DNA from 3 places in the Rhodoferax fermentans genome. Region 3 is predicted to be linked to each of the others. Evidence: riboswitches for the same ligand, from Rfam matches in the RefSeq annotation. Region 3 holds a riboswitch; each other region holds the start of a gene.

Region 1 (10,710 bases), 400 kb from region 3:
GCGCAGCTGGGGCACGCCCCGGACGTTTGACTTCGAGATCAAGGACCACGTGGATGTGGGCACACCGCTGGGCCTGGACTTCGAGATGGGCGTCAAGCTCACTGGTTCGCGCTTTACCGTGATGAAGGGCCAGGTCTCGCGCCTGCACCGGGTGCTGGCCCAGTTCATGCTGGACGTGCAAACCCAGGAACACGGCTACACCGAGTGCTACACGCCCTACATCGTCAACGGCGAAACCCTGCGTGGCACCGGCCAGTTGCCCAAGTTTGAAGGCGACCTGTTCGCTGCCAAAAAAGGTGGACAAGAAGGTGAAGCCCAGCCCGACAACACCGCGCTGTACCTGATCCCCACCGCCGAAGTGCCATTGACCAACTTTGTGCGTGATGTGGTGCTGGCTGAAGCGGAACTGCCGATGCTGCTCACCGGCCACACCCCGTGTTTCCGATCGGAAGCCGGCAGCGCCGGGCGCGACACGCGTGGCCTGATCCGCCAGCACCAGTTTGACAAGGTCGAGATGGTGCAGATCGTGCACCCCGAGAAAAGTTACGAAGCGCTCGAAGTGATGACCACCCACGCCGAAGCCATCCTGCAAAAACTGGGCCTGCCTTACCGCGTGATGAGCCTGTGCACCGGCGACATGGGTTTTGGCGCCGCCAAGACCTATGACCTGGAGGTCTGGCTGCCCGCACAAAACACCTACCGTGAAATCAGCTCGGTCAGCAACTGCGAGGCCTTCCAGGCGCGCCGCCTGCAGGCCCGCTTCAAAAACGCACAAGGCAAAAACGAGCTGGTCCACACCTTGAACGGCTCCGGCCTGGCGGTGGGCCGCACCCTGGTAGCGGTGCTCGAGAACTACCAAAACGCGGACGGCTCGGTCACCGTGCCTGAGGTGCTGCGGCCTTATTTGGGCGGCCTGGACACCCTGCGCCCGGCCTGATTTCTGGTCGCTGGGTGACTGGTGTGGCCGATCAGGCGCCCCGACTGATTTGCCTCATCGGTGCCGAATGCACCGGCAAAAGCACGCTGGCCCAGCAGTTGGCGGCGCAGACCGGTGGCCAGGTGGTGCCTGAACTCTTGCGTGACTGGTGTGTCCGCCATGGACGCACACCCCGGCGCGATGAACAAGCGGCCCTGATGCAGGCGCAGATTGATGCAGAAAATCAGGCTCTAGCCCTTATAAATCAAGGGCAGGGCGCTATGCTTTTCTGTGAATGCGGCCCCTTGCTGACGGCGGTCTACAGCCAGTTTTATTTTGCGGATAACAGCCTGCTGGCCGCCGCCCACTTGCACCACCAGTCTTACGCGATGACACTCTGGCTGCAGCCGGATCTGCCCTGGGTGGCCGATGGTTTGCAGCGGGACGGCTTGGCGGTGCAGGCTGCGGTGCAGCATCTGCTGGGACAGCAGTTGGCTATGCACACATCGGTGGTACGGGTCAGCGGGGTGGGGGCGGCTCGGTTGCAGGCTGCAATGTTTGCGTTAGCTCATGAAACCTGACAATTTTCTTACGCGTACGGGTTAACCCCTAGGATAATAGGGCCTGCATTTCATCATCTGGAGCCAATTTCCATGCGTACGTTTTTTCTGTCGGCCACGGAACCCAATGTGGGCTTGACCTCGGTGTCCCTGGGCCTGTTGCGCGCTTTGCAGCGCCGTGGTTTGAAGGTGGCGTTTTTCAAACCGGTCACCAAACACAGCCCGGAATCGGAACCGTCGGTGTTGTTTGCCCGCAGCATCTGTCAGGCCGTCTCCACGCCTGACCCGCTGCCGCTGCAACTGGTGACCCAGCAGGTGACCAGCGGCAAAACCGCCGAAGTGCTGGAAGACATCGTGAGCCTGGCCATGGCCAGTGCCAAAGATGCGGACGTGCTGGTGGTGGAAGGCATCCACACCGACCCGACGCGCGCCTTCATCCCTCAGCTCTCCAGCGATATTTCGCGCAGCCTGCAGGCCGATGTGATTCTGGTGGCCAGTGGTGCCGATGCCGAGGGCATTGCCCACACCCAGTACATGATTGCGCGTATCCGTAACTCGGGTCGCCATGTGGAAGGTGTCATCTTCAACCGCGTGGGCATCGACTTTGACGAAGCCGCCGTGGCCAGCCAGCTCAGTGGTGTGCCGATTTTTGGTGTGGTGCGTGAAAACCCCGAGCTCTCCGCACCGCGTACCCTGGATGTGGCGCGTTACCTGGGCGCCGAGGTGATGATCGAGGGCGATATCGCCACCCGCCGTGTGCGTGACACCGTGTTGTGCGCCCGTTCGGTGTCCGAGGTGATTCCGCGCCTCAAACCCGGTGTGCTGGTGATCAGCGCCGGTGACCGTGACGATGTGATGCTGGCCACCGCGCTGGCCGCCAGCAACGGCATCGAACTGGCGGGTCTGGTGTTGACCCACAACAGTTTCATCAGCCCCCGCATCCAGCGTTTTGGTGCCATGGCTTTCAACAGTGGCTTGCCGGTGTTGCGCACCGATGGTGACAGCTTTGGTACCGCCGCCCGTGTCAGCCGCCTGCCGCTGGCCGTGCCGCAGGACGACCACACCCGCATGAACCTGGTGATCGACAGTGTGGTGGAGCAGCTCGATGCCACCGCCATCTGCGCCGGTCTGGACAATGCGGCGTCGACCCACATGTCGCCACCAGCGTTCCGCTACCAGCTCATGCAAAAGGCGCGCGCCGCCAACAAACGCATTGTCTTGCCCGAGGGGGATGAACCCCGCACCATCCGTGCCGCCGTGATCTGTACCGAAAAAGGCCTGGCACGTTGTGTTTTGCTGGGCAAACGTCAGGTCATCGAGTCGGTGGCCAGCGCCATCGGTGTGGAGTTGCCTGCTGGCCTGGAGATTCTGGACCCGACCGAGATCGCCGGGCGTTTTGTCGAGCCGATGGTGGCCTTGCGCAAGAGCAAGGGCCTGACCGCCCCGCAAGCGCTGGCCTCTCTGGAAGACACCGTGGTGCTGGGCACCATGATGCTGGCGGTTGACGAGGTCGATGGCCTGGTCAGTGGCGCGGTGCACACCACCGCCAACACCATCCGTCCGGCCTTGCAGCTGATCAAGACGGCACCGGGCTCGAACATTGTGTCCTCGTGTTTCTTCATGCTGATGCCCGACCAGGTGCTGGTGTATGCCGATTGCGCGGTCAACCCCGACCCTAAGGCCGAAGAGCTGGCCGAAATCGCCAAACAAAGTGCCGACAGCGCCCGCGCCCTGGGCATCGACCCCAAGGTCGCCATGATCAGCTACAGCACCGGTTCCTCAGGCTCGGGCGACGATGTGGAAAAAGTGCGAGCCGCCACCGAGTTGGCCAAATCGCGCTGGCCTGAGCTGGTGATCGACGGCCCGATGCAGTACGACGCCGCCAGTGTCAAGGAAGTGGCTGCCCAAAAGGCGCCCGGCAGCGCGGTGGCTGGCCAGGCCACGGTGTTTGTGTTCCCCGACCTCAACACCGGCAACACCACCTACAAGGCGGTGCAACGCTCGGCCAATGTGGTGTCGGTGGGCCCGATGCTGCAGGGTCTGCGCAAGCCCGTCAACGACCTGTCGCGTGGTGCGCTGGTGGACGACATCGTTTTCACCATCGCGCTGACCGCCATCCAGGCCGACTCGATGACCAAGGCCTGAGCCTTACAATCCGACCCTTCACCGGGGGTGTCTGGCCTACCGCAGCAATGCAGCAGGCCAGGCTGAGAAAAACCCCATACCTGATCTGGATCATGCCAGCGTAGGGAGCGTGATGGGTTGTTGGCGGCCAGCTCTGGCCTGTCCCTGATCACCCGTGCGTTCACCGCGCGGGTGTTTTTTTATAGGGACCACCATGAACCGTCGTTTGTTTGTCCTGGCCACCATCACGCTGGCTGTTTCCGGCTTGTCCGCCCCAAGCCACGCAGCTGATGAATTGCGGGTGATGGTGCACAGCTCGTTCTCCCTGCCCAAGCCGCTGCTGGCGCAATTTGAAGCCCAAAATGGCATCAAGCTGGTCCTCATCAAAGGGGGTGATGCCGGCGAAATGCTCAACAAACTGATTCTGACCCGCGCCCAGCCGGTGGCCGATGTGGTCTACGGCATTGACAACACCTTGCAAGCCAAGGCGCTGGCCGCTGGTGTGCTGGAACCCAGCTTGCCCCAGGCCGCAGGCACGGTGGATGCCCAACTCGGCGATGCCTTGGCCGCCGTGGACCATGGTTTTGTGAACCTCAACTATGACCGCGCCGCGGTCGCCAAAAGTGGCACGCCCTTGCCCAAAACCCTGCAAGACCTGACTCTGCCCGCCTACAAGGGCTGGCTGGTGGTGCCCAACCCGGCCACCTCCAGCCCTGGCTACGCTTTCCTTCTGGCCACGATTGCCGGGCTGGGGGAAGAAAAGGCCTTTGCCTGGTGGGCGCAGATGCGAAGCAACGGCCTCAAGGTGGTCAAAGGCTGGAGCGAAGCCTATTACACCGAGTTCAGCCGCAACAAGGGCAGCTACCCGTTGGTGGTGAGTTATGCCACCAGCCCGGCTGCCGAGGTGTTCTATGCCAAGGACCAGCCCGCCGAGTCACCCACGGCCAGTCTGAACCTGGCTGGTGGGGTGTTCCGCCAGGTCGAAGGGGTGGGACTGATCAAAGGCACGGCGCAGAAAGCGGCGGCGCTCAAGTGGGTTGACTTTTTGCGCTCTGCCCCGGTGCAAGAGGCTTTGCAGACCAGCATGTGGATGTACCCCGCGGTGGCCAAGACGCCGCTGGCGCCGGTGATGCGCCACGGCGCCGCACCTGCCGCGTTTGAGAGCCTGCCGCCTCAGGTGATTGCTGACAAAGGTGCCTCATGGGTGGCGCGCTGGACGCAGGTGGTGCTGAAGTAGGCCCAGGTCACGCATTGGATGAAAGCTTGGCAGGTGGCTGTGTTGTGGTGTGAGGGGCGGCTGTGATGACGCCCAGCTGGCTGGTTCGCCTGGCCCGACCGCGTGGTGTATGGCTGGCGCTGCTGCCCGCCGCCGCCTTGTTGTTGCTGTTGCTGGCCCCGGTGGCCCGCCTGGCGTGGGAGGGGTTTGCCGGGCCACTGAGCAGCACCGACGGGCTATCGCTGTGGCAGCCCTGGCAGGACGATTACCTGCGTTGGCGCGTGATCTGGTCGCTGGCGCAGGCTGTCATCACCTGTGTGCTGGCCTTGGGGTTGGGGCTGCCGCTGGCCTGGGTGCTGGCGCGCTTTGAGTTTGCTGGTCGCGCTTTGGTGTTGCGCCTGCTGATGTTGCCCTTTGTGGTGCCTTCGCTGGTGGCGGCCTTGGGCGTGCTGGCGCTGTGGGGGCCGCGAGGGGTGCTCAGTGGTGCGCTGGGTATCCACTTGCAGGACGGCCCCTGGCTGCTGCTCTACGGCAACCTGTTTTTTAACCTGTGCCTGGTGGTGCGCGCCGGGGTGGATGCGCTGGCGAAGGTCAATGCCCGCCAGGTGGCTGCCGCGCGTTCACTCGGGGCCACACCCTGGCGTGCCTTCTGGCGGGTCGAGTGGCCAGCCATTGCGCCCTGGCTGCTGTCCAGCTTGTGCCTGGTGTTTTTGTACTGTTTTGCCGGATTTGGCCTGGCTCTGGTGCTGGGCGGACAGCGGTATGCCACGGTCGAGGTCGAGATTTACACCCTGGTGGCGTATGAGTTACAACTCGGCCAGGCCAGCGTGTTGGCGCTGTGGACGCTGGGGCTGACCGGTGGGGTGGCGCTGGCCTACGCCGCGTTGGAGAAACGCCTGGCGGCCCCACTGCGTTTGTTGCCCATACCGCGTGTGCGGCCGCAGGGTGCGCCCCAGTGGCTGGCGCTGGTACTGGCCCTGGCTCTGTTGTTTGGGATCTGCGCCTTGCCCATCCTTGCTATATTTATCAAAGCTATCAGCGCTTTATGGACGGGGGCTACAGGCCTGTTTGATGCAGAAACCCTGGCCGCTCTCTGGAACACCTTGCGGTTCTCGGCCTTGGCGCTGCTGATGGCCACACTCTTGGGTGTGTTGCATGCGTTGGCGGCGCAAGCCTCGGTGGCCTGGCGGGCGGCGGCGTTTTTGCCTTTTGTGGTGTCGCCGGTGACGGTGGCGTTTGGTTTGTTGTTGTTGTACCCGTCGTGGACCGCAAGCTTGCCGCTTCTGCTGGCGGCGTATGCGGTGCTGGCGTATCCGTTTGTCGCCAAGTCACTCTCAGCCGGGTTGGACAGTTTGCCGGTGCATCTGGGCCAGGCGGCACGCACCTTGGGCGCCAGTCCGTGGCGTTGTTTCTGGCGGGTGACATTGCCGCTGCTGCGGCCGTCGCTGCGCCGTGGCATGGCGTTTGCCGCAGCCACCGCCTTGGGTGAGTTTGCGGTCACGCTGTTTTTGTCGCGCCCCGAATGGGCCACCCTCACCACCCTGATCTACCAGCGCCTGGGTCGCCCGGGCCAGGCCAACCTGGACGCAGCCATGGTGCAGGCCTGTGTGCTGATGACGCTGGCGCTGCTGGTGTTTTTGCTGATCGAATGGCCGGTGTCCGAGCGCGGTGCCCCCCGTCTGCCGCGCCGTGTGTCAGGCCAGACCTCCCACCCATCCATCACCCAACATGCTTGAGCTTTGCCACATCCACCAGCGTTATGCCGATTTGCCCCTGCTGCAAGACCTCAGTTTGCAGGTGGCCGCAGGTGAAATTGTGGCGCTGCTGGGGCCATCGGGCAGCGGCAAAAGCACCTTGCTCAACATCGTGGCGGGCCTGCAGGCGCCCGATGCCGGCTCTGTCCGCTGGGACGGCCAGGACATCACCGCGCTGGCGCCCGAGCGGCGCCGTTTTGCGCTGATGTTCCAGGACTTTGCGCTGTTTCCGCACCTCAACGTGCTCGACAACGTGGCCTTTGGTCTGGTCGAACAAAGGGTGCCCAAAATGCAAGCGCGTGCCCGGGCCTTGCAGATGCTGGCTTTGTTTGGCCTGACCGAGTTGGCCCAGCGTCGTGTCTGGAACCTGTCGGGTGGTGAGCAGCAGCGGGTGGCGTTGGCGCGGGCGCTGATCACCGAACCGCGTGCCTTGTTACTCGACGAGCCGTTTTCAGCGCTGGACGCCGACCTGCGGGTGGTCTTGCGCCAGGAATTTCGCAGCCGGATTCAGGCCATCGGCATGGCCACCCTGCTGGTGACCCACGACGAAGCCGAGGCGCGTGAGATGGCCGACCGGTCGGTGCGTCTGGTGCAGGGGCAGCTGGTGGCTGCGGGCTGAAACGAACAGGGCAGAGATCAGGCCAGTGTGCGGATGTGGCCCGCCACCACCACGAGTTGCTGCGGCCCCATACGCACAATGAATTTGCGGCTGACCGAACTGAGCAGCCGCACCGCGCCTGACAAACCCAGGCGTGCGGACTGTTCCGCCACAAAACCCACCTCCGCCTGTTTGAGCGCACGCAAGAAGTAGTAGTCCATGCCCGCATCAATCAGGTCGTTCACCACATCGGCCAGCGCCTCACCATGGCCCGGTGCGTCCGGCTTGGCCTCGATCGCGGTCAACACCGCATGGGTGCGGGTGCGCAAGGCCTGCGAGTGGAAAAAGCGCAGAGATGGCTCCTGACCCGGGGTCGCCGCCTGCCATGCCGCAGTTGTTGCAGCAGGTTTGATGGCCGCCTGTTTGGCCACCTTGGTTGTGGTCTTAACGGCGGACTTGGTGCCGCTTGGGGTGCTGCTGCTCATGGGGAACTCCTGGTTGACCAGTCGGGCAGACCCTGGAGCACCTGTCGGCCACACCCGGCAACAGCTTGGTGTGATCCATGGCCATGGGGGCTAATGTAGTCCAGCGCTGATGCGCAGAAAAATCTGTCCGTTCTCTGTTGGCAGTTGGAGCGATCTGGCTGCCATGGCTGGCGTGCCCCCAAGTTCCAAGCACAGGGTGATGCATCCAACGGGTCAGCCAAGGCCAAGGGGGAGTGACGTCAGCATCGGGCCGCTGCCCAACCTTGCTCCGACTGGCTTGGACAGTAAAAACACCCAAGAAAAAAGCCCACTACCGTATTGATAGTGGGCTTTCCTTGATTTACTTGAGAGTGACGTTCATATCATGCCCGCAAACCCGCATGAATGCTCACTTCGTTCTGCAAATTGTGAAAATGTGCCCCCAAATGTGCCCCCATTCGTTGGTCGCTAGGGGTATTTTGAGGGGTAAGGCCGACCAAAAAATCAGCGCCTTTCAGGGTGTTGGCGGACTGACTCCCAAAAGCAACAAGATACAGCCCGGATCACGCCAGGTGCTGCGCAGTGTGTCGAGCTGGTGCAGACGCGTGTGCAAGAGCACGCCGGGCGGTCGCTGCGGTGATCCTGGAGCGTTCACGCTGCTGTCAACAAATTGAAGCACTTCGGGTCGTGTGTCAACCCATCTGTCAACATTTGGCAAACCCCACCCTCTAGCGCGATTTCGCGGCTCTGCGCACCCGTGTGAGGAAGGTGCTGGGAAGTACCTTGATGGGGGGGGCCAGCAAGTCGAGTGGCCACCCCAGTGCAGGCGTGTGCCCGGGCGTCGGCGGTTGGCCAGTTAGCCGGGGTGGTGAACCTGGTGTGCTAACCACAGCCATGGGTGATATTCAGTATGGGTTAGATACAAGCGTATTGCCCACTGACTACCCAGGTCTGACACATGCGCACACGTGTTTTGCGCGGCTCTGCGCACCCGTGTGGCGGTAGCTGGGGGAGGACCCATTGAGGGGGCATGCAAACATTCAGTGCAAGCGTGTGCCACCGCTCGCCGTGCGGTCGGTGTGGCGGGTCTGGTGGGCACATGCAGGGGGGGAGTCCCACAAAGTTAAGGGTGTTTCTGGCACTCTTTGTTGTGCACTTTCTTCAGGTTACCGCTTTTTTGACTGCGACAACTGAGGGCAGTGCGACACCGTTGATTTCATTAGGTTTTTTTGTTCTCAGTCTGCCCTCAGTTTTTTAGAAAGTGAGGGCAGTCACTTCCGCAGACGTTCGCAGACGTTCAGACAATCGGACTTACACCCAGGCACGGACTGTAAAACGGACTTTTTGCAGCGTTCGCCTCTAGCGCGATTTCGCGACTCTGCGCACCCGTGTGGAGGTAGCTGGGGAAGGACCCGTTGCGGGGGGGTGGTGGCGCAGCCGGGCAAGTCGCCACCTGATGCAAGCGTGCGCCACGGCACGCCGGGCGGCATGGGTGGTGCGCCTGATCCCCACTCGCTGGCAGCGTTGGTGCTTGGGGTCTACGGTGCTGACGCTGGTGGTCAAGTGCCCGTGTAGTCCTTGGTGCCGGGGTCGACGCCAAAGCGGGCAACACAGCGCGGAGGTGGCTCCACACCCGCCGCCCACGCGCGGCCCGGCTGACAGATCACAGCTCAAGATTGAATATCTCAGGTGTGATCCGGTAACACGTCGCAGGCCCAATGCCAGGCAGGCGGGGCCTGCAGTCAAACGGGCGGCCACTGTCAGGGGCAAGGCAGCCATGATCTATCAGGACATGGCACACGGCCCGGTAGTCAAACCCCTGACACACTTCAGTCCTGAAGGCTTCCGCTAGGATGAAGTATTCAAAGCTGACACTCTCACCCAGGGCTGCAGGCATCCGGTCGCCAAACTCCGCACCATGCTGGCTATTGGTCTTGATAGGGTTGCCATCGGCATCCAGCATGCGCCGCACACCGGCACGCTGCAGGGTCTTGGGGGCGTGGTCATCGCTGCCCCGGTGCCACATGGCAAAGCGGCCCTCACCGTGCGTTTCCAGAAAGCGCCGCACCTGTCGCAGCATGGCCACAATCTCACCGTTACCGCTGCCACCCCGGCCCGTCAGCCAGGATTCAAAGCAAGCACGGGCGGCCCGCTCGCTCTCACCCGCTGGCCAGCCGGTCAGGCCCGCACTGGTGGCCAGCTCACCGGCTGCGCCCACCAGCGCAAAGCGTGCGCCCACCCGCTCGACCTGTCCGCTGGCATGGGCTGGCATCATGGCCGCCGCCAGGGTGTTGGATGCGCTGCGAATGCTGGCCTTGAGGGTGTCGGCATGGTCCACCAGCCATTGCAGCCAAGCGCGGCCCGGGGCACCATACACGCTTTGGGCCTGCCCGGTGATGTGCTTGGCAAAGGCGGCACCGCCTGCCATGCTGTGCAGATCCTCAAACGCACCCAGGCCGGCGCCTGCATCGGCGGCAATGTCCACCATGCGCACTTCTTGCCCCACGCGGGTTCGCTTTTGGCCCTCTGCCATATGGTCAGCCAGGCCCAATTCACCAGCGGACAGGAACAACAGGCGCCAAGCCTGTCGGGCGCGGGGTGTGCCGGTGCGGGTAGCACGGGCCTTGCCGGATTCATTGGCCAGCATGTAGGCGCATTCGCCCGCCGTCTTGGGGTCGATCTGTGCCAGTTCATCCAAGATCAGCAGGCCGTCACAGTGTTGGGCGGCGATGGCCTCCAAAGCGTTGTCAGTGGCTCGCCAGCGCTGCAGGTAGTTGGCACCGCCGTACACGCTGGCGGCCAGCTTCAAAGCGGTGGTTTTGCCGCTGGAGCTGTCGCCCCGGTAGTGAAACCCGCCCGACTCCATACCCGCCGGGCGCAGCAGTGGCCCGGCAAAAGCGCAGGCCACCGCAAACACCAGCCGGGAATTGCCAGCACACAGCGCCCCCACGCGGTCGCGCCATTGCTCGGGCGTGCCCTTGGCTTTGAAGGTGTTTTCAATCGGGGCATCGGACTGAAAAACAATGCGCTCGGCATCCGTGCCGCTGGTGATGGTTTCACGGGGCAGCACAAAGGCGG
Region 2 (10,710 bases), 600 kb from region 3:
GGCGCTCACCAAAAATGGCCAGGGCGGCCAGGCCGTTCATGTCGGGCAGGTGGTAGTCCAGCAGCACCAGGTCCAGGTCGGGGTGGGCGGCGGCGAGCACAAAAGCACGGGTGCAGTCGGCGGCTTCGAACACCTCGGTGGTCTCTTGAGGTGACAAACCCTGCAGCACCTGGCACAGGCCCGCACGCACCAGCGCATGATCATCCACCACCAGAATCTTCACCTTGACCGCCTTGCTGCTTTCCTACAATGCAGGTTATGTTTGTTCACTTGCGCCTACACACCGAATTTTCCGTCATTGACGGCACCAACCGGATCGACGAGATTGTCAAATCTGCCGCTTCGGACCAACAACCGGCCTTGGCCATCACCGACCTCAGCAACCTGTTTGGTGCGGTCAAATTTTACAAAGAAGGGCGCAAGCGCGGCGTCAAACCGATCATCGGCGCTGAAATATGGCTCGAAGGCCTGGGCAAAGAGGCCACCCAGCTGTCCCGGGTGTTGCTTTTGGTGCAAAACCATGCCGGTTACCTGAACCTGTCCGAGCTGTTGGCACGCGCCTGGACCCAAAACGGCACAAAAACCCAGGCCAGCATCAGCCTGGCTTGGCTCAATGAACTCAACGGCGGGCTGATTTGCCTCTCAGGTGCGCAGGCTGGGCCCATCGGCCAAGCGCTGTTGCAGGGGGACGAAGAGCGCGCGTTTGACGCGGCCATGCAGCTGGCCAACGTGTTCCCGCACCGTTTTTACCTGGAGCTGCAACGCGCCGGGCGAGCGGAAGACGAGCCACAGGTGGCCGCCGCGGTGCAGCTGGCGCAACGTATGCAGCTGCCGGTGGTGGCCACCCACCCGATCCAGTTTGCCGCGCCCGAAGACTTTGAGGCCCATGAAGCCCGGGTTTGTATTGCCGAGGGCGAAATTCTGGCCAACCCGCGCCGGGTGCGCCGTTTCACCCGTGAGCAGCACTTCAAAACCGCGGCACAGATGGCCGAACTGTTTGCCGATGTGCCCAGTGCGCTGGCCAACAGTGTCGAGATTGCCAGACGCTGCAACCTGAGCCTGGTGCTGGGCAAGCCGCAGCTGCCAGACTTTCCCATTCCACCGGTCAACGGTGTGGTGATGGGCGCTGACGAGTACTTCCGCTACGCCTCGCATGAGGGGCTGAAAGTTCGGATGGCGCACCTGTACCCCGACCCGGTGAAACGCGAGGCCGAGATGCCGCGTTATGTGGAACGCCTCGAGTTCGAGCTGGTCACCATCCTCAAAATGGGCTTCCCAGGTTACTTTTTGATCGTGGGTGACTTCATCAACTGGGCCAAAAACAATGGTTGCCCGGTGGGGCCCGGGCGGGGTTCCGGCGCTGGTTCTCTGGTGGCCTACGCGCTCAAGATCACCGATCTGGACCCGCTGCAATACAACCTGCTGTTCGAACGTTTCCTGAACCCCGAGCGGGTGTCGATGCCCGACTTTGACATCGACTTCTGCCAGGGCAACCGCGACCGCGTGATCGACTATGTCAAGGACAAATACGGCAAGGACGCGGTGAGCCAGATTGCCACCTTTGGCACCATGGCCGCCCGCGCGGCGATCCGCGACGTGGGCCGTGTGCTGGACATGAGTTACACCTTTTGTGATGGCATCAGCAAACTGATCCCGAACAAGCCCGGGGTCGCCGTCACCCTGCAATTGCCGCCGCCAGACCGACCCAAAGACGACAAGATGGTCTACGCCTCCGAGGCGGAGCCGATTCTGGCCGAGCGCGAGGCCAAGGAAGAAGACGTGCGCACGCTCTTGGAGCTGGCGCGCAAGCTGGAAGGCATGACCCGCAACATCGGCATGCACGCCGGGGGCGTGCTGATTGCGCCGGGCAAACTCACCGACTTCTGCCCGCTCTACCAGCAGCCCGGCAGCGAATCGGCGGTGAGCCAGTACGACAAAAACGACGTTGAGGCGGTGGGCCTGGTCAAGTTCGACTTTTTGGGTCTGGCCACGTTGACCATTCTGGAGATTGCGCGCGAGTTCATCGTCAAACGCCACAAGGGTCAGGAAAACTTTGCGTTTGAGAACCTGCCACTCGACGACAAACCCACCTACAGGCTGTTTCAAGAGGGCAAGACTGAAGCGGTGTTCCAGTTTGAAAGTCGCGGCATGCAGGGCATGTTGCGTGACGCCAAACCGACCCGGCTGGAAGACCTGATTGCACTCAATGCGCTCTATCGCCCCGGCCCGATGGACCTGATCCCGAGCTTTGTGGCGCGTAAACATGGGCGCGAGGTGGTCGAGTACCCGCACCCGCTGGTGGCCAACATGTTGTCTGAGACCTACGGCATCATGGTCTACCAGGAGCAGGTGATGCAGACCGCGCAGATCCTGGGCGGCTACTCACTCGGTGGCGCCGACATGTTGCGCCGCGCCATGGGTAAAAAAGACGCGGCAGAAATGGCCAAACACCGCCAGATCTTCCGCGATGGTGCCGCCAAAAACGACATCAGCCAGGACAAGGCTGACGAAGTGTTTGACTTGATGGAAAAGTTTGCCGGTTACGGCTTCAACAAGTCGCACGCTGCCGCTTACTCCCTGCTGGCCTACCACACGGCCTGGCTCAAGGTGCACTACACCGCCGAGTTCTTCTGCGCCAACATGACGGTGGAAATGGACGACACCGACAAGCTCAAGGTCTTGCTGGAAGACGCCATCAAGATGGGTCTGAGTTTTGAGCCGCCGGATGTGAACCGCGGTGTCAGCCGGTTTGAGCCGGTGTCGGACAAAGTCATCCGTTACGGCCTGAGCGCCGTCAAGGGCAGCGGCCAACAAGCGATTGAAGCCATTGTGGCGGCACGCGAGGGCCGAGGTGTGGGGCCGCTGGGTGACACCTGTGGCCCGTTCAAGAGCCTGTTTGACTTCTGCGCCCGGGTGGACCGCAGCCGCATCAACAAACGCACGGTCGAGGCGCTGATCAAGGCCGGGGCCTTTGATGCGATCCACCTCAACCGCGCCAGCTTGCTGGCCAGTGTGGACCTGGCCTTTGAGTTTGGCGCCGCCACCCTGGCCAACGCCAACCAGTGCAGCCTGTTTGACATTGGGGGCCCCGATGAGCTGGGCTCCAGCACCCAGGAGCCCGAACTGGTTCAGGCCACACCCTGGGGGATCAAAGAGCGTCTCACCTTTGAGAAAACCGCCGTCGGCTTTTATCTGTCAGGCCATTTGTTTGACGAGGTGGCCGACGAGGTGCGCCGTTTTGCGCGGCGCGCCATCGACGACCTGATCGATACCCGCGAGCCACAGCTGCTCGCAGGTATCGTCACTGATTTCCGCATCATCAACGGCCAGCGCGGCAAGCTGGCGTTGTTCAAGCTCGACGACAAGTCGGGTGTGATCGAGGCACGCGCCGACGAGGCGCTGATCAACGCCCACAAAAACCTGCTCAAGGACGACGAACTCATCATTGTCATGGGCAAACAGCAGCCCGACCGCTTCTCGGGTGGCATGCAGCTCACCGTGACCCAGATCTGGGATCTGGAGCAGGCGCGCTGCCGTTTTGGCAAGTTCCTGCGGGTGACCCTGCCCAAGCAGGCGCAGGGCAGGGCGCCCGATGTGGCGCGGTTGATCAAGGACTACCCGGCGCAGCGAGAGCAAACCGAGCAGGGTGATCTGGTGCATGGACTGCAGGTGCGTATGGCTTTGACCTGCCAGAGCGACGAGGGCGCCGCTGCTGTGGAACTGAATCTTGGTGAACGCGCCCGTTTCTACCCGAGCAATGCCGCCCTGGCCAGCTGGTGGGCGCAGGTGGCACCTGGCACGGCAGATATAGTTTATGGGTGAAATTGGTATCTAGCCCTTATGGATAAAGGGCCTTTAACTATTTAATAGATAGCGTGTAACTTCGGCCCGATGTTTTGAGTTTCGTGCGGGCTGAGCGTGTAGAGGCCCAAACACTGAGCTCAGGGCGAACGGTGCAAGCGTCACGCAACGCGAGCTGCTTGTCCGGGTGGCAATTCAAAGCGAGGTGTTGGCGCAGACCGCCTGGCCGCCAACGTGCACTTTTGTGTTGCCTTGGATGTCTTGGGGAATGCGTCCAGGGCGTCGAACAAGCAGCAGCGATGCACGGCGCGGCGACTGGGTCAGGTGCATGCGGTTTTGGGGCGAAAGCACGCGCGGGGCTACGTAGCGGTATGCGAATACCCAGGACGCGCGCATTTCGCCCCAAAGCCCGGTCACCTGACTCAGCCACCACGCCTTAAGGGTTTCTGGAAGCCGTACGGGGTCAAGAAAGCCGGAAACTCCAGGTAATTCGGGGAGCACACAGATCTTTTCTGATAGCTGTCAACCCTTTTTTGATAAGGGTTTGAGGCTGTTTTTCAATCTCCCCCTCCCGTCAAACCTACACGGTTGAGACAGGGTGATTGGGTCAGGCGACCGGGCTTTGGGGCCAAAGGCGCGCGTCTCACCGTTTGGTGTACTGATCGACTCCGCCCGCGCGTGATTTGGCTCCAAAACCGCATGCGCCTGGCCCGGTCGCCCTGGCGCACCCAGAGAAGGTTTTCTATCAGCACACATCAGTTTGAAGCCCACCCCGCCTGACCAGGCTGCGTTTACACTGCACAGGCTTGTCGGGGCGCCAGAGACGAAAGTCGAGGCTGAGACCACTTCTGTGGAACCCGCTGAACCTGATCGGGGTCATGCCCGCGTAGGGAACAACGCAATTGGCATCGGTGCACCTTAGGGCGGCTCACAAGATCTTCCCAGGTTGACCCCGGCACTCCAGGCAGGCTTTTCTTGACCTACTGGAGACCGCCATGACACCCACCGTCGACACCACACAAATCACCCGCGGCATCACCCGCACCCCGTTTCCGGGTTCGTCCAAAATTTACCTGAGCGGTTCGCGCCCCGACATCCGGGTGCCGTTTCGCGAGGTGGCGCTTGGCGACACGCTGGTCAAGAGCGACCCGACACAGGGTGAACCCCGCCGCGTGCCCAATCCGCCCTTGCGCCTGCCCGATGCCTCTGGCCCCTATACCGACCCGGCGGTGGCCATTGACATCAGCCGTGGTCTGCCGCCGCTGCGCAGCGGCTGGATCGCCGAGCGGCAGGACACCGAGGCCTTGCCCGGCCTGAGCAGCCGTTACGGCCAGCAGCGCTTGGCTGAGCCCGCCTTGAGCACTTTGCGCCTGGTTCGCCAGACCAGCCCGCGCCGCGCCAAGGTGGGTGCCAACGTCACCCAGATGCACTACGCCCGCCGTGGTCTGATCACGCCGGAAATGGAATTTGTCGCCATCCGCGAGAACCTGGTGCGCGCCGAACTGGCCGAGCGCCTGGCCAGCGAACGCCTGCCGCGCCCCGGCCAGGCCTTTGGTGCGCTGATGAGCCAGCCGATGAGCCCGGAATTTGTGCGCGACGAGGTGGCGCGCGGGCGCGCCGTGATCCCGTGCAACATCAACCACCCCGAGTGTGAACCGATGGTGATTGGCCGCAATTTTCTGGTCAAGGTCAACGCCAACATCGGCAACTCTGCCACCACCTCCAGTGTGGAAGAAGAGGTGGACAAGCTGGTCTGGGCCATCCGCTGGGGCGCCGACACGGTTATGGACCTGTCCACCGGCGACAACATCCACGAAACCCGCGAGTGGATTCTGCGCAACGCGCCGGTGCCGATTGGCACCGTGCCGATTTACCAGGCACTGGAAAAGGTCAATGGCCGCGCCGAAGAACTGAACTGGGAGATTTTTCGCGACACGCTGATCGAGCAGGCCGAGCAGGGCGTGGACTACTTCACGATCCACGCCGGGGTGCGCCTGGCCTATGTGCCGCTCACCGCCAACCGCCTCACCGGCATCGTCTCGCGCGGCGGCGCCATCATGGCCAAGTGGTGCCTGGCGCACCACCGCGAGAGTTTCCTTTATGAGCACTTCGAGGACATCTGCGAGATCATGAAAGCCTACGATGTGAGTTTCTCGCTCGGTGACGGCCTGCGCCCCGGTTCCATTGCCGATGCCAATGACGAGGCGCAGTTTGCCGAGTTGCACACACTCGGTGAACTGACCCAGATTGCCTGGCGGCATGACGTGCAAGTGATGATCGAAGGCCCCGGCCATATGCCGCTGCAGATGGTCCAGGAGAACGTCGACAAACAACTCAGCGCGTGCTTTGAGGCGCCGTTCTACACCCTGGGGCCGTTGATCACCGATGTGTCACCCGGCTACGACCACCTCTCGTCGGCCATGGGCGCGGCCAACATCGGCTGGTACGGCACCGCGATGCTGTGTTACGTGACGCCGAAGGAGCACCTGGGCCTGCCCAACCGCGACGATGTCAAACAGGGCCTGATCGCCTACAAGATTGCCGCCCATGCGGCCGACCTGGCCAAGGGTTACCCCGGTGCGCAGATGTGGGACAACGCCATCTCCAAAGCGCGGTTTGAGTTCCGCTGGGAAGACCAGTTCCGCCTGGCGATTGATCCGGATACCGCGATGGCCTTCCACGACGAAACCTTGCCCAAAGAACACGCCAAAGTGGCGCATTTCTGCTCGATGTGCGGGCCCAAGTTCTGCTCGATGAAGATCTCGCAGGAGGTGCGGGAGTTTGCGCGTATCTCGGTGCCGTCTGCGCCCCAGGCCAGCGCCCCAGCACCCAGCGCCGAACAGCTGGGCTCGGCCCTGGCAGACAAGGCGACCGAGTTTCGCCAGGGTGGCCAGGAGATTTATGGATGAAATTGGCCTCTAGCCCTTATACATAAAGGGCTGGTAGCTATTTAAAAAGAATCCTAATCCTTGGGTCGGAACACCAGCAACAGGCTCGACGGCATGCTGCCGTCAATGTCGCGTGGCAACACTTCGGTCTTGTCGATGGCGCGGATGACCGCTTCATCCCAGTCTTTGACGCCACTGCTCTTGGTGATTTTGCGGCCAACAATGGTGCCGTCGGGTGCGGCACGCACCTCGACCTCCGTTGTTGGGTTGCCCTGGATGTCTTCGGTGAACACGATGTTGGGCTTGATCTTGGCACGGATGCGCCCGCCATAACTGGCCGATGGCCCGGATGATTTCATCGCACTGCCGGTGGCGTTGGCTCCGCCGCTGGCACCGGCCAGCCCTGTCATACGCTGCAGGTTCTTCTGGCGTTGGGCTTCAAGCTGTTTCCCGTCCAAAGCCGCCTGTTTCTTCTCCGCAGCAGTTTGCTGCGCCTTGGCTGCTTGTTCGGCCTTGAGCTTCTCTTGTTTGAGCTTGTCCTGCTTCAGCTTGTCTTGTTTAAGCTGTTCCTGCTTGAGTTGCTCTTGCTTGAGTTTGTCCTGTTTCAATTTCTCAAGCCGCGCTTTTTCCAGTTTGTCCAGGCGCTCTTTCTCGCGCAGTTTCTCCAGCTTGAGTTCTTCGAGGCGGGCCTGTTCTTTCTTCAGCCGCTGTTTTTCCTGCTCCAGCGCAATGTCCACTTTGGGCGGTGGTGGGGCAGGGGGCTCGACCACCGGGGCCGGTTTGGGCGGCGGCGCAGGTTGCGGTTCTGGCTCGGGTTCGGGTTCGGGCTCAACTGCCTGGGGCGCGGCCTCCACGGGTACGCTGGACCAGAGTTCCGCCTCGGCGCTGAGCACCGGGGTGTCGTGTTTCCAGCGCACACTCCAGGTCAGGCCAAGTAACAACAAGCCGTGTACCAGCAGCGCCAACACGAAGGCCCGCAGCATGCCGGGTGGTGAGGGCGGCGCAAACTCCAGGCGATCAGTCCCAACGTGCATGCTGACTCACTCAGTTGGCCAGTTGCACCGACAGGCCCACCCGTGCCACACCCGCGCGCTGCAGGCTGTCCATGACCTTGACCACGGTTTCGTACTTGACGTTTTTGTCAGCACTGATCACCACCGCCGGGTTCTGGGCACCGGCCTGCGCCTCTTTGACCACATTGGCCACTTCTTTGAGGCTGACCGAGCTGGTTTTGTCTTTCACCTTGAGTTCCAGCGACTCGTTTTTGCCAATCACAATCTGCACCACCTGGTCCGGTTGTTTGGCGGCTTTGCCGACACTGGGCAGGTCAATCATGCTGGGCGAAATCAGCGGTGCAGTCACCATGAAAATGATCAGGAGCACCAGCATCACGTCGATGAAGGGCACCATGTTGATCTCGTTGATGGTGCGGCGACCCCGGCCCCGGCTCACAACAGCTGGCATGTGTTGCTCCTTCAGTGGCTGACGCTAGACTGCGCGCCGACATTGCGTTGCAAGATGTTGGAAAACTCTTCAATGAAGGTTTCCAGCCGGATCGCAATGCGGTCGATGTCGCGCGCAAAACGGTTGTAGGCCACCACCGCCGGAATCGCGGCAAACAGACCGATGGCCGTGGCCACCAGGGCCTCGGCAATGCCGGGGGCGACGGTGGCCAGTGTCACCTGGGTCAGTGCGGCCAGGCCGGTGAAGGCATGCATGATGCCCCAGACCGTGCCAAACAGCCCGACATAGGGCGAGACCGAGCCGACCGAGGCCAGGAACGACAAATGGGTTTCCACCACGTCCATCTCGCGCTGCAGGCTGGCGCGCATGGCGCGGCGGGCGCCGTCCATCAGGGTGCCGGGATCGGTGATGCGGCGTTCACGCAGCTTCTGGTACTCACGCATGCCACTGGCAAAAATGCGTTCCATCGGGCCGGCGGTGCGGGCGTTTTGGGTGGCGGCGGCAAACAGGTCGTTGAGGCTGCTGCCCGACCAGAATTCGCGCTCGAACGTGTCGTTGAGGGCTTTGACCTTGCCGATGGAAAACAGCTTGCGAAAGATGGCGGCCCAGCTGGCAATCGAGATGCCCATCAGCAGCAGCATCACCATTTGCACCACCAGGCTGGCGTTGAGCACCATGGAGATGATCGAGAGGTCTTGGTTCATAACAACTTGTCCAGGATAACTTGGGGAATTCGGCTTGGTTTGCCCACCACACTGACCCAGCTGGCCCGTATGGTGGCTTCACACAGCAGCACCGGGCTGTCTGGCTGCTGCCGCCAAGCCTGCTGGTGGATTGTCAGTGACGCACGACCGGCTTCTGTGAGTGATGTTGTAAGCAAAAGTTCATCGTCGAGCCGTGCACTTTTGAGATAACGCACCTGGGCATCACTGACCACAAACATGCCGCCGGTTGCTTCGCGCAAGGCCTGCTGGTGGATGCCTCGGGCACGCAACCACTCGGTGCGGCCGCGCTCAAAAAACTTGAGGTAGTTGGCGTAGTAGACGATGCCACCAGCGTCGGTGTCTTCCCAGTACACCCGCACGGTCCAGGTAAAGGGCGACGTCGCCGTCGCAGAGGGCTGTTGCGGCGCTGTCATGCCAGTAGGGTGCGCAGTCGGCCAATCGCCTCTTGCAGTTGTGGCAGCGCGTTGGCGGTGGAGAAACGGATGAACTGCCCGGTGTCGGCATGACCAAAGTCACGCCCCGGCGTCACCGCCACGCGTGCCTTGTTCATGAGTTCAAACGCCAGATCCCAACTGTCTTTGACACCCAGTTTGGCGCAGGCCGCCGTGCAGTCGGCCCAGGCGTAAAACGCGCCGTCCGGGGGCACCGGCACCGTCAGGCCCAGACGGTTGAGTTCGGGCAGGAAGTAGTCGCGCCGGGCCTTGAATTCGGCACGGCGGCGTTCGTATTCACGCAGGCTGTCGTCCTCAAAACAGGCCAGCGCGGCGTGTTGGGCGATGGTGCTGGGGCAGATGAACAGGTTTTGCGCCAGCCGCTCGACCACCGGCACCACATCCTCGGGCACCACCAGCCAGCCCAGGCGCCAGCCGGTCATGTTGAAGTATTTGGAGAAGCTGTTGATGCTGATGATCTGCTCATCGAGCGCGAGCGCGGTCTGGCCAAACTCGGCCTCAAAACTCAGGCCCAGGTAAATCTCGTCAATGATGGAAATGCCGCCATGCCCTTGTACCACCTCATGAATACGCTTCATTTCTAATAGCGATATGGAGGTGCCGGTGGGGTTGGAGGGGGAGGCCAGCAAAACACCGCGTGTCTGCTTGTTCCAGGCCGCAGCGACTTTGTCGGCACTGAGCTGGAAGCGCTCGGCCGCCGTGGTCGGGATCAACACCGCGGTGCCGTCGGCAGCCGACACAAAATGCCGGTTACACGGGTAACTCGGGTCGGGCATCAACAGCTCGTCACCCGGGTTGATCAGCGCCAGGCAGGCCAGCTGCAGCGCAGCCGAGGCCCCGGCGGTGACCACAATCCGGCTCGCAGGTACATCCACCGCAAAACGCTGTTGGTACCAGTGGCTGATGCGCGCGCGTAATTCGGGCAGGCCGGTGGCCGGGGTGTATTGCGACAAACCGCTCTGAATGGCGCGGACAGCAGCTTCTTGCACCAGCGGTGGTGCGGTGAAATCGGGCTCGCCGATGTTCAGGTAGATCATGGCGGGGTCAGACGGAGCTGCGCTGGCAGCGAGTGCCTGCGCGGCCTTGGCCACCTCCATCACATAAAACGGCTCAATGCGCTGGGCGCGCCCGGAGACTTGCATCTTGTGTGTGAACAAACCTTTAGGCTGAGGCGCGCCCAGACGGGCGGTCGGCCGCCACTTCGGGCGCACGCAGGCTGCGCGCCAGGCTGTTGAGCACCGCATTCACATACTTGTGGCCGTCGGTGCCGCCAAACTCCTTGGCCAGCTCGATGCACTCGTTGAGCACCACGCGCCAGGGCACATCGGGGCAATGGGCAAATTCGTAGACACCAATCCACATGCAGGCGTGTTCGATCGG
Region 3 (10,710 bases):
AAAATGGCCTCTAGTCCAATCACTGCCTGAGCCATGCACTCCGATTTTGTGAGTGATATGGCGCGCCCAAACCGCGCGGCGGTGGCCGATCTGGTGCGGCTTTATCTGGTGACCGACCAGCAGGCGCTACGCGGTCGCAACCTGACGGACGTGGTGATGGCGGCGGTGCAGGGCGGCGCCACCTGTGTGCAGCTGCGTGAAAAAACCAGCAACACGCGCGACTTTGTCGCGCTGGCGTGTGCGCTTAATGATTTGTTGACACCGCTGGGTGTGCCGCTGGTGATCAATGACCGCATTGACGTGGCCTTGGCCTGTGGTGCGCAAGGTGTGCACCTGGGTCAGTCGGACATGCCGGTGGAGTTGGCGCGCCAACTGCTGCCAGCGCAGGTGTTCATCGGCCTGTCAGTCGAGTCACTCGACGACGTGCACCGCGCTGCCAGTTGGCCAGTGGATTACCTGGGTGTCAGCCCGGTGTTCCCGACCCCCACCAAAACGGACACCGCGCCGCCTTGGGGGCTGGCTGGTTTGTCTGCCGTGCGGGCTGTGACCGATTTGCCGCTGGTGGCGATTGGTGGCATCCATCTGAGCAATGCGGCTGAGGTGTTGGCCGCCGGGGCCAACGGGCTGGCGGTGGTCAGTGCGTTATGTTCGGCAGACGACCCGGCAGCGGCGGCACGGGCTTTTCGGGCGCTGTTTTGAGCCGACTGGTTTGGTAAATGCCACTCTCAAGCAAAAAGTGTCTAGACCAGTTTCCCCTCACCCCAGCCCTCTCCCAGAGGGAGAGGGAGTGAAGCCCAGGCTTCTTCTATTTTTTCAAGCCTTTTTGGCCTCTAGCACTTGTGGCATAAGGACAGTTTGTTATGACTTTTGAACTGACACAGCGTTACCCCCATGTTTTGTCGATTGCGGGTTCGGACAGCGGTGGTGGCGCGGGCATCCAGGCGGATTTGAAGACCTTTGCCGCTTTGGGTTGTTTTGGCATGACGGCTATCACCGCACTCACCGCACAAAACACCTGTGGGGTGCGCAGCATCCACGGTGTGCCGCCCGACATACTGCGTGACCAGATCGACGCGGTGATGGAAGACATTGGCGTGGACGCGGTCAAGATCGGCATGTTGCACGCGCCAGACATTGTGCGCACCGTGGCCCAGGCGCTGGACAAACACCAGCCACCGCATGTGGTGTTTGACCCGGTGATGGTGGCCACCAGCGGCGCGGTACTGATCGACGCGGAGGCCATCCATGTGCTGGTGGCCGAGCTGTTTGCCCGGGTGGCGCTGATCACCCCCAACCTGGACGAGGCCGGTTTGCTGGTGGGCAAACCGCTCAGCAGCGTGCAAGACATGTTGCCCGCCGCCCAGGCGTTGCTGGGCCAGGGCGCGCGGGCGGTGTTGCTCAAAGGTGGCCATTTGCCCGGCGAAGAGGTGGTGGACCTGCTGCTGGCATCGGGCGCCGAACCCGTCTGGATGCATGGCCCACGCATCCACAGCCCCAACACCCACGGCACCGGCTGCACCTTGTCGAGCGCCGTGGCCGCCTATCTGGCGCTGGGCCACACCCTGCCAGACGCGGTGCAACAGGCCCGAGAATTTGTGCGCCAAGCCATGGCCGCCGGCGCCACCGTCAAAACCGGCCAAGGCAGCGGCCCGCTGAACCACGGCTTTGCGCCGGTGGTGATGCGGGTCTGTCCGTGCTCAGAGAGTTCGCCTGCACCACGCGCAAAGATTGCCGATTTGCTGGTGATGCCAGACACGGATGGTCTTGATGGTGAGACTCCGCGCTTGCGGGACCTTGGGCGGCCCAACGAGCACTGACAAGGCCGTCATTAGTTATTGCGCCATCCGTTACTGTTGTCATTCAGGCTGAGCCTGTCGAAGCCCTTCGACAAGTTCAGGGCGAAAGGTTCTGACTTGATGAGGCCAGATCAATAGGCTGGCGGACCGAGTTGTTCCATTCGCGCCAGCAATGCATTTGCCGCCGCCTCTGGCTGGTCTGCCGCCACCAGCGCCCGCACCACCCCTACAGACCCGACCCCACACGCCAGCACAGCGCCCAAGCGATCCAGGTCGATGCCGCCAATGGCCACGGTGGGGTAGTGGCGCAGCAAGCGGCTGTAGACCTGCAGACGCGCCAGACCTTGGGGTGGGGTGGCCATGCGTTTGAGGGTGGTGGCAAACACCGCGCCCATCGCGATGTAGCTGGGGCCATGGTGGGCGGCGCGCAGCATCTCGGCATATCCGTGGCTGCTGATGCCCAGGCGCAGCCCGGCGCTGCGGACGGCGCCCAGGTCGGCCTCGCTCAGGCTGTCCAGGTCTTCCTGCCCCAGATGCACACCGTAAGCCCCGGCCTCGATGGCGGCCTGCCAATGGTCGTTGATGAACAGCAGCGCCTCGGTGCCGCGCACCGCCTCGACCGCTGCACGCACCTCCTGGGTGATGGTTTGTGCGTCGTCGGATTTAAAACGCAGTTGTACCGTGGGCACCCCGGCGCGCGCCATTCGACCCACCCATGCCGCGTTAGGCAACACCGCGTACAGGCCCAATTTCTGCGGGCAGGGGGCAAAGACCTCGGTGTCCGTCCGGGGGCGCAGGCCAAAGTCCTCGGGCTCGGTGGGCCACTGGTCGGTGTCAAACTGGCCGGTGCGCTGGGTTTGGGCTTGCCAGGCGCGGGCTATTAACTGGGCGTCGGCCTCGTCAAAGTCCAGCGCCAGGCAGGCTTGGTGGGCGGCCTGGTAAACCTCGGTGCTTGCCTCATCTTTGATAGCTGTTGGCCCTTGATGGATAAGGGCTGGAGGCTCAAAAAGCTTAGAAGTCTTGGAGGCGCCAAGTGCCAGCGCGGCATGGGCATTAACTATGGCTTGCGCCAGGTGGCTCACGGTGTGGGTCATAGAGCGGGTATCAGGTCTGGTGCCAGAACGGGGTGCCTAACACCGGTGTGCTGGGCACGGCGGAGGCTTTTTCGGCCATGGTGCCGGCCAGAAAAGCATCACGCCCGGCCTGGGTGGCGGCGGCAAAAGCACCAGCCATACGCACCGGGTCGTTGGCCAGCGCCACCGCGGTGTTGAGCAAGACGCCGTCAAAGCCCCATTCCATCACCTGCGCCGCGTGTGACGGTCGGCCCAGGCCCGCGTCCACCAGCATCGGCACTTTCAGGCGGGCGCGCAGGGTCTTCAAGGCATACGGGTTGATCGGGCCTTTGCCGGTGCCAATCGGCGCGGCCCAGGGCATCAGCGCCTGGCAACCCACATCGACCAGCCGCTGGCATAACACCAGGTCGTCGGTGCAGTAGGGCAGCACCTTGAAGCCGTCCTGGATCAGCTGGCGGGCGGCGTCGACCATGTTCAGCGTGTCGGGCTGCAGCGTGTAGTCGTCGCCAATGAGTTCGAGCTTGAGCCACGGGGTGTTAAACACCTCACGCGCCATCTGCGCGGTGGTGATCAGTTCGGCCACCGTGTGGCAACCGGCGGTGTTGGGCAACACCGGCACACCCAGCTCGGCCAGCAGTTGCCAGAAGCGGTTGGGGCTTTGGCTGCTGTCCAGGTTTTGCCGACGCAGCGAGGCGGTCAACATCGCGGGTTGGGCGCGTTGCACCGCCGCCTGCAGGATGCCGGGAGACGGGTAACGCGCGGTGCCCAGCATCAGGCGGCTGGCGAAGGACTCACCGTACAAAATCAGCGGGTCGTTCGGTGGGGTGTCAGGGGAGATGTGATCTGTGTTCATGGATGTAACGATGGGTTCAGCCGCCCACCACTGGGGCGATCAATTCAATCTGGTCACCCTCTTGCAGCGGGGTCTGTGCATACTGGGTGTTGGGCACAAATTGCCGGTTCAGCGCGGCCGCAAAAGGCGGTGTTAACTGGCTGGTTGCCACCGCCTGGGCCAGTGTGGCCCCGGCGGGCAACTCACAGGGTTGTTGGTTGAGGAACACCTTCATGGCGCGGCCTCCAGGCAGGCCGAGAGCATCGCGCCGCGACTGTTGTCACCCTCTCCCGCCTCGGGAGAGGGCCGGGGTGAGGGGGCACTGGTTTGGACCAAACCGGTTAGCCCCAGGCCTTGTGCCAGGGGCGAGCTGCCGCTGGCCATCAGCTCCAGCACCACATCGTGCATCGCGGGGGCGATCAAATAGCCGTGCCGGTAGAAGCCGTTGACCTGCAAACAACGTGTGCCGAGCCAGCGCACCGTGGGCAGGTTGTTGGGCAGGGCCGGGCGGCACTGCGCCACCAGCTCCACAATGCGGGCCTCGCCAAAACCGCTGTCCACGGTGTAGGCAGCGCTGAGCAGCTCAAGTGCCGAGCGCAGGCTCATCGGTGAGGTGTCGTCCGACTCGATTTCGGTGGCGCCGACCAAAAAGTAGCCCTCTTGTTTAGGCGCGATGTAGATCGGGTAACGCGGGTGGATCAGCCGGGTCGGGCGCGACAGGCGCACCTGGGGCGCGTGCAAGGTGACGATCTCGCCACGCACACCGCGTAACTCAGGCCACTGCGGCTGCGCACCCAGGCCACGGCAATCGAGCAGCCAGTCGGGCTCACCGGCTTGGCCAGGGCTGAAGTCGAGCGGGCTACGCGGGCTGGCCCAGTGCAAGTCCACACCCAGGCGCAGCATCTGGAACAGCAGCGCGTCCATCAGTTGGTGGTTGTCGAGCTGGCCTTCACCGGGCAGGTACAGGCCGTGGGCAAAACGGCTGCCCATGCCGGGTTCCAACACCTCTAGCGCTGCTGAGTCCAGCGTTTGTGGCTGCGGCAGATCGGGCAGGCGTGCGCCGGTGGCGGCCAGCAGCTGGCCAAATCGTTGGGCATCGGGCGCGTCTTGGCGGTGCCAGACCACCAGTGTGCCTTCGCGCTGGAAAAACACCGGGGTGTCGAGTGCGGCGATCAGCTCGGGCCAGCGCGTCAGGCTGTGTTGGCCCAGGCGCACCACCTCGTCCTCGGCTACCGCCGACTCGGCCAGTGGCGCCAGCATGGCGGCCGCGGCAAACGCGGCGGCACCGCGCGAATCGGCCGCACGTTCCTCAAAAACAGTCAGTGTGTGGCCTGCGCGTGCCAGTGAACACGCCAGCAGTCGGCCCATCAGGCCGGCACCCAAAATCGTGATGTTCATGCGTGCACCTCACGCAAGGCAGCGGTCGTGGGGCGTGTCAGCCAGGCCAGGGTGAAGGTCAGGGCCAGCGTGGGCAGGGCAGAACCCCACTGCGGCGCGTAGTTGGCCAACAGGTGATAACAAACAATGCCCAGCAGCCACAGGCCAGCGGCCATCCAGTCCACGGCTTTGTTGGAGACGGCCAGGCTGGGTGAACCCAGCGCCAGCCGCCCCAGAATCACCCCATACAGCGGTACGAACACCGAGCTGAGCAGCAGCAAAAACGGCTCCAGACTGTGCATTGGCAACACCAGCGCCAGTGCGGTACACAGCACCGCCAGCACCAGGCCCCATTGGCGGATGCTCCAGCTGCCGCGCAGGCTTTGGCCCGACACCGAAGCGGAGTACACATCGCCATAAGCGTTGTCGATTTCGTCCACCAGAATCAGGCTCAACGCGAGCAAACCCCCTTGTGCCAGCAGCAGCGCGGTGACCAGGTCGGTGCCCGGCTGCGCCACACTCACCACCATCACCCCCAAGGCGTAACACCAGATGTTGGCCAGCGCGTAACCGAGCCAGGTGCCACTCATCGCGCTACGGCCGTTTTTGCCGTGGCGCGCGTAGTCGGCCACCAGCGGCAACCAGGACACCGGCATCGCAATCACCAGATCCATCGCTGACAACAGGCCCATGCTGCCGTCACCCTGGCGTGCCCAGAATGCGGCGAGCCCTTGCGCCTGCAACTGGCTGCCAAACTGCCAGCTCAGCCACAGCAGCGAGGCAATCACCAGCGGCAAGGCGATGTGGCTGATGAGTTGGCGCACCAAACGGGTCATGGAACCCGCCAGCAGCGCCACCAGCACGCTCCCCCAGAGCAGGGTGCTGACAAGCAGGCCTGAGGTGTCACCCAGGTCCAGCCCGAAGGACTGCAGGCTGATCGCGCGGGTGCCGTCGCGCATGATCACCAGCTCAAACGTGGTCCAGCCGATCAGCTGCACCATGTTCAAAAGTACCGGCAGGCGTGCAAACTGGCTGCCAAAGCCGGCGTGCATCAGGCCCGCACTCGACAGGCCGGTGCTGCAGCCCAGCCGCGCGGTCCAGGCCAGCAGGCCGGCGCCGACCAGCGAGCCCAGCACAATGGCCACCGCCGCGTCGCGGCTGCCCACGGCAGGCACCAGGTAGGCGCCGATCTGCATCACCAGCAGGCCCACACCCAGGCTGAACCACAGGGCGGTGTGGTCACTCCAGCTGAAAACCCGCTCGCTGACGGCGATGGGTGAGAGCGCCGAATTCGACGCCGGGTTGGGTGAAATAGGTTTGTTTGCCATCCGTTTGCTCCATGCAAAAAGTTGGCAGGTCAGCGTAGATCGTGACGGGTAAACGTTGTCTGAGAAGGCGGCAACCCCCGTGCTTGGACCAGCTTCCCTGCGCGAGGATTACCTCAATCAGGTTCAAAGGGACTCTCTCAGTCGGCCCACAGCGTGTGCTGCGGGCCAACACCCCTAGCGTGTGCACCAGGTGACTGGCGCGTGGCGGATTCTAGCCTGCGTGACCCTGCACCAGGCTGACATCCCGTGTTGGATGCCAAATTGGCCTCTTGCCCTTATGGTATCTGGGCAGATAGCTATCAAAAGTGATAACTCTGGCCAAGGGCCGCTGTGTTGACTCGAGGGTGTTGGGCATCCAGCTGGGTGGTGCCCGAGCCGTTCTCAGGGCGCTGGCAAAACCCCAAGCCGCTGCTGCAGCAGTGCGCTGCTGGTGGTGTACTGCAGCACCGTCGAGGCTTCCGGGTGGACCAGCGCGGCCGCGCCAAACGCGGCCAAGGTGGCCTCATGGAAACCGCAGACGATCAGCTTCTTTTTGCCAGGGTAGGTGATCACATCCCCCACCGCAAAAATCCCCGGTGCGCTGGTGGCAAAGCTGGCGGTGTCCACGGTGAGCTGTTTGCGCTCCATGGCCAGACCCCATTGCGCCACCGGGCCGAGTTTGGGGCTGATGCCCTGGAACACCAGCAACAAGTCCAGCGGCAGGTTCAGGGTCTGGTCGTCCGGGGTGCTCACCGTCACACCGGTCAATCGCTGGTCGTTTGTCTGGATACCGGTGATTTGCCCGGCTTGAAAGTGGATGCGACCAGCGTCGCGCAAAACGGCAAATTCAGCCAGGGTGTCTTCGCTGGCCTGCAAGACCTCACGCCGGTAGACCAGGGTGATGCTGCGTGCTTGGCAAGCTTGGGCCAGATGGACAGCCTGGGCCACGGCCTCGTCTTCACCACCCACTATCACGATGTCTTTGTCGCTGACCAGCTCGGGCGGGGGCGCTTTGTAAAACAGCTGCTGGCCCAGAAACGGACCCAGGCCGTCGAGCTTGAGCTCTTTGGGCACAAACGCACCCACACCGGCTGCCACCACCACGGTGCGCGCCAGGAACTGCTGGCAAGGTTGGTGCTTGCGCTCGGTGCTCACCAGCCAGCGGCCGTCGGCTTGTACTTCCAGACTGCTCACAAGCTGGTCCCAATGACAACCGGGTGAAAACGGTGCGATCTGCCGCAGCAGGTTTTGCGTCAGCTCACGCCCGCTGCACACCGGCACACCGGGGATGTCGTAAATGGGTTTGTCCGGGTACAACGCGGCACATTGGCCACCCGGCGCGTCGAGCACGTCCACCACCTGGGCCTGGAGGCCTTGCAGCCCCAGTTGAAACACCGTGAACAAACCAACGGGTCCGGCGCCGATGACCAGTGCGTCGGTTTGGATCACGGTGGGGTGTCAGACGTGAAGAATCAGCGTTGCAGCTCGGAGAGCTTGCCGGTCTTGTTTTTCCAATCGTCAGCGTCAGGCAGTGGTGCCTTGCGCTTGGTGATGGTTTTCCAGCTGGGCAATTGCGCCAGCTCAGCGTTGAGCTGGGTCATGTGGCGCTGGTCTTTGGGCACATCTTCTTCGGCGTAGATGGCGTTGGCTGGGCATTCCGGGATACAGACAGCACAGTCGATGCACTCGTCCGGGTCGATCGTCAAAAAGTTCGGGCCTTCGCGGAAACAGTCCACGGGGCACACGTCGACGCAATCGGTGTATTTGCACTTGATACAGGCTTCGGTGACGACATGGGTCATGTTGAGTGGTCTACGGTTGTATTAAAAGGACGGGATTTTAAATGCTTGCGCAAGGCCTGCCGCAAGCATAGAAGTTATGCCGCCAAGACACATTGAGATGTATCAAGTCAACGCGCGGCCCCGTTGGTGTTGCTGGCGAACACCTGGCCCAGGGTACGCATCTGCTGACCCATGTCCTTGCCCACCAGGTCCTGGATGCTTTGTTCGTCGCTCTGGCTGGCCACACCGGCAGCGGCGAGGCGTGCGCGCAGCTCGGTCACGGGGATGCCCGCCACGTCGGCCACCGTGGTCAGGGAGCTTCTGGCCAAGGCCTGCACCGGTGCCACAAAGGGTGGTTTGCCACCGGCAGCTCCTCCCAGTGGCACAAAACTCAGTACCAGCAGCAGAGCACTGGCCCCCAGCACCCAGCGACCGGTGGTGTTGGCCAGGTGCCGCTTGAAGGCATTGATGTTCAGCGCCACGTGCAACAACACCCCCACCACCATGGCCCAGCCCAGCCATTCGTGCGCGGTTTTGTTAAGGCCGATGTCTATGTGGAAAAACATCAGGCTGCCCGTGACAGCCATGAGCAGAAAAATGCCGGTCACCAGCGGGGTGATCCAGGGGCGTTGTGCGTTCAGAGTCATGGTATTTCCTTGTGTGTAAAAAGGGTCAAGAGGGCTTGGGAAGGATTGTCCAAGCCGGGTTTGAAGTTGCATCAAGTGCGTGTGAACCTGCGGTAAAGCCGCTCAAAACAGGGCCATCTGTCAGCAGGTGATGGGCAGAATGCGGCTTTTATGCCGCTGTGGAGGTTTGCCCATGTTTTGCTGCCCGCCCAAGCTGTCGCCGCTCAAGCGGATGTTCTGGTTGCTGTGCGCCAGTGTGTTGTTGTCCTCATCCGCCGTGGCACAGGACGGCGTGCTGCGCCAGCGCCTCAAAGAGCGGCTGCAGCAACGCCAGGCCGAGCGTGCCCCCGCGCCGACCAGCCCGACCACCATCACCCAGCCGGGTGACTACCGCCTGAGCCTGGTGCATCAGGGCCTGTTGCGCAGTTACCTGGTGCATGTGCCCCAACGTGATCTGACCAGCCAAGCGCTGCCGCTGCTGGTGGCGATGCATGGTGGTGGTGGCAACATGGACTTCCAGGCAGACGACAGCCGTTACGGGCTGATCAGTGCCTCGGAACGTGAAGGTTTTGTGGTGGCGTTCCCCAACGGGTACAGCCGGTTTGCGGGGGGCAAGCTGGCGACATGGAACGCTGGCAACTGCTGTGGTGCGGCCCGTGACGGGCAGGTGGACGATGTGGGTTTCATCCGCCAGATGGTCAGCCAGATCAGCGCCCAGCTGCCGATCAATCCACGCCGTGTGTATGCCACCGGCATGTCCAACGGTGCCATGATGGCTTACCGCCTGGCCTGTGAGGCGCCCGATGTGTTCAGCGCGATTGCCGCTGTGGCGGGCACCGACAACACCCGTGTGTGCCAGCCGGGCAAGCCGGTGTCGGTGTTGCACATCCATGCCAAAAATGATGACCATGTCTTGTTCCATGGCGGTGTCGGGCCCGCTGCAGCCATCAAATCGGCCGAGACCGAATACACATCGGTGCCAGCCACAGTAAGCAAGTGGACCGGACTCAATGCTTGTAGCCAGGCCCCGAAGCGGATGCTGGAGCAGGCCGGTGCCCTGTGTGAGTCTTATGCACCGTGCCAAGGTGGCGCACAGGTGCAGCTGTGTGTGACCGACACCGGTGGGCACTCCTGGCCTGGAGGTCACAAGCCACGTGGTGGTGAGCCACCTTCTCAAGCCTTGTCGGCCAATGAGGTGATGTGGGACTATTTCAACCGACAACCCCTTTGAGTCAAGGGTTTCTGCCCCAGGCTGGGGCACAATTTGTGCGATTCGGACCCTGTTGTCCAGCGCCTTTTTGTCACCCTCTGAACCTGAAGGACCCGTCATGAGCAAGCAGACCAAGTTTCTCCTCAACGAAGACCAGATGCCCAAGGCCTGGTACAACCTGCAGGCGGATCTGCCCAAGCCGCTGCCTGTGGTGCTGCACCCCGGCACGATGCAGCCGGTGGGTCCGGACGACTTGGCGCCGCTGTTTCCGATGTCCTTGATCCTGCAAGAGGTCAGCACCGAGCGCGAGATCGAGATCCCCGAACCGGTGCGTGAGGTGTACCGCTTGTGGCGCCCGGCGCCGCTGTACCGCGCCCATGGGCTGGAAAAAGCCCTGGGCACCTGCGCCAAAATTTATTACAAGTACGAAGGTGTGAGCCCGGCGGGCAGCCACAAACCCAACACCGCGGTGCCGCAGGCCTTTTTCAACAAAGAGGCTGGAGTCAAACGCCTGGTGACCGAAACCGGCGCCGGGCAGTGGGGTACCTCGCTGGCTTTTGCGGGCGGGCACTACGGCTTGCAGGTCGAGGTGTTCCAGGTGCGCGTGTCCTTTGACCAGAAACCCTACCGCCGCGCGGTGATGGAGACCTACGGCGCACGTTGTGTGGCCTCACCCTCGAATGAAACGGTTTATGGCCGATCAGTCCT

The links. A riboswitch is a leader RNA that binds a small molecule or an ion and turns the genes downstream of it on or off. The one in region 3 is predicted to bind thiamine pyrophosphate.
Region 1: another riboswitch for thiamine pyrophosphate. It lies ahead of RF819_RS16915 (thiamine ABC transporter substrate-binding protein); the one in region 3 lies ahead of RF819_RS15015 (purine-cytosine permease family protein).
Region 2: another riboswitch for thiamine pyrophosphate. It lies ahead of thiC (phosphomethylpyrimidine synthase ThiC); the one in region 3 lies ahead of RF819_RS15015 (purine-cytosine permease family protein).

The regions. Positions count from the first base shown of each region.
Region 1 covers NZ_MTJN01000002.1:3,620,239-3,630,948, reverse strand. The annotation lists gene serS (serine--tRNA ligase) at 1-937, shown strand, start outside; gene RF819_RS16925 (AAA family ATPase) at 952-1,497, shown strand; gene pta (phosphate acetyltransferase) at 1,570-3,621, shown strand; TPP riboswitch at 3,635-3,746, shown strand; gene RF819_RS16915 (thiamine ABC transporter substrate-binding protein) at 3,815-4,837, shown strand; gene RF819_RS16910 (ABC transporter permease) at 4,903-6,552, shown strand; gene RF819_RS16905 (ABC transporter ATP-binding protein) at 6,545-7,189, shown strand; gene RF819_RS16900 (hypothetical protein) at 7,207-7,653, opposite strand; gene RF819_RS16895 (DUF927 domain-containing protein) at 9,296-10,710, opposite strand, start outside.
Region 2 covers NZ_MTJN01000002.1:3,819,187-3,829,896, reverse strand. The annotation lists gene RF819_RS17825 (response regulator transcription factor) at 1-223, opposite strand, end outside; gene dnaE (DNA polymerase III subunit alpha) at 259-3,822, shown strand; TPP riboswitch at 4,602-4,711, shown strand; gene thiC (phosphomethylpyrimidine synthase ThiC) at 4,797-6,710, shown strand; gene tolA (cell envelope integrity protein TolA) at 6,764-7,723, opposite strand; gene RF819_RS17805 (biopolymer transporter ExbD) at 7,734-8,153, opposite strand; gene tolQ (protein TolQ) at 8,165-8,857, opposite strand; gene ybgC (tol-pal system-associated acyl-CoA thioesterase) at 8,854-9,291, opposite strand; gene RF819_RS17790 (pyridoxal phosphate-dependent aminotransferase) at 9,288-10,472, opposite strand; gene nusB (transcription antitermination factor NusB) at 10,492-10,710, opposite strand, start outside.
Region 3 covers NZ_MTJN01000002.1:3,215,904-3,226,613, reverse strand. The annotation lists gene thiM (hydroxyethylthiazole kinase) at 1-30, shown strand, start outside; gene thiE (thiamine phosphate synthase) at 34-699, shown strand; gene thiD (bifunctional hydroxymethylpyrimidine kinase/phosphomethylpyrimidine kinase) at 861-1,817, shown strand; gene RF819_RS15035 (thiamine phosphate synthase) at 1,928-2,890, opposite strand; gene RF819_RS15030 (thiazole synthase) at 2,901-3,722, opposite strand; gene thiS (sulfur carrier protein ThiS) at 3,739-3,936, opposite strand; gene RF819_RS15020 (FAD-dependent oxidoreductase) at 3,933-5,099, opposite strand; gene RF819_RS15015 (purine-cytosine permease family protein) at 5,096-6,406, opposite strand; TPP riboswitch at 6,484-6,592, opposite strand; gene RF819_RS15010 (NAD(P)/FAD-dependent oxidoreductase) at 6,788-7,834, opposite strand; gene fdxA (ferredoxin FdxA) at 7,858-8,187, opposite strand; gene RF819_RS15000 (DUF4405 domain-containing protein) at 8,295-8,813, opposite strand; gene RF819_RS14995 (extracellular catalytic domain type 1 short-chain-length polyhydroxyalkanoate depolymerase) at 8,986-10,023, shown strand; gene RF819_RS14990 (TrpB-like pyridoxal phosphate-dependent enzyme) at 10,121-10,710, shown strand, end outside.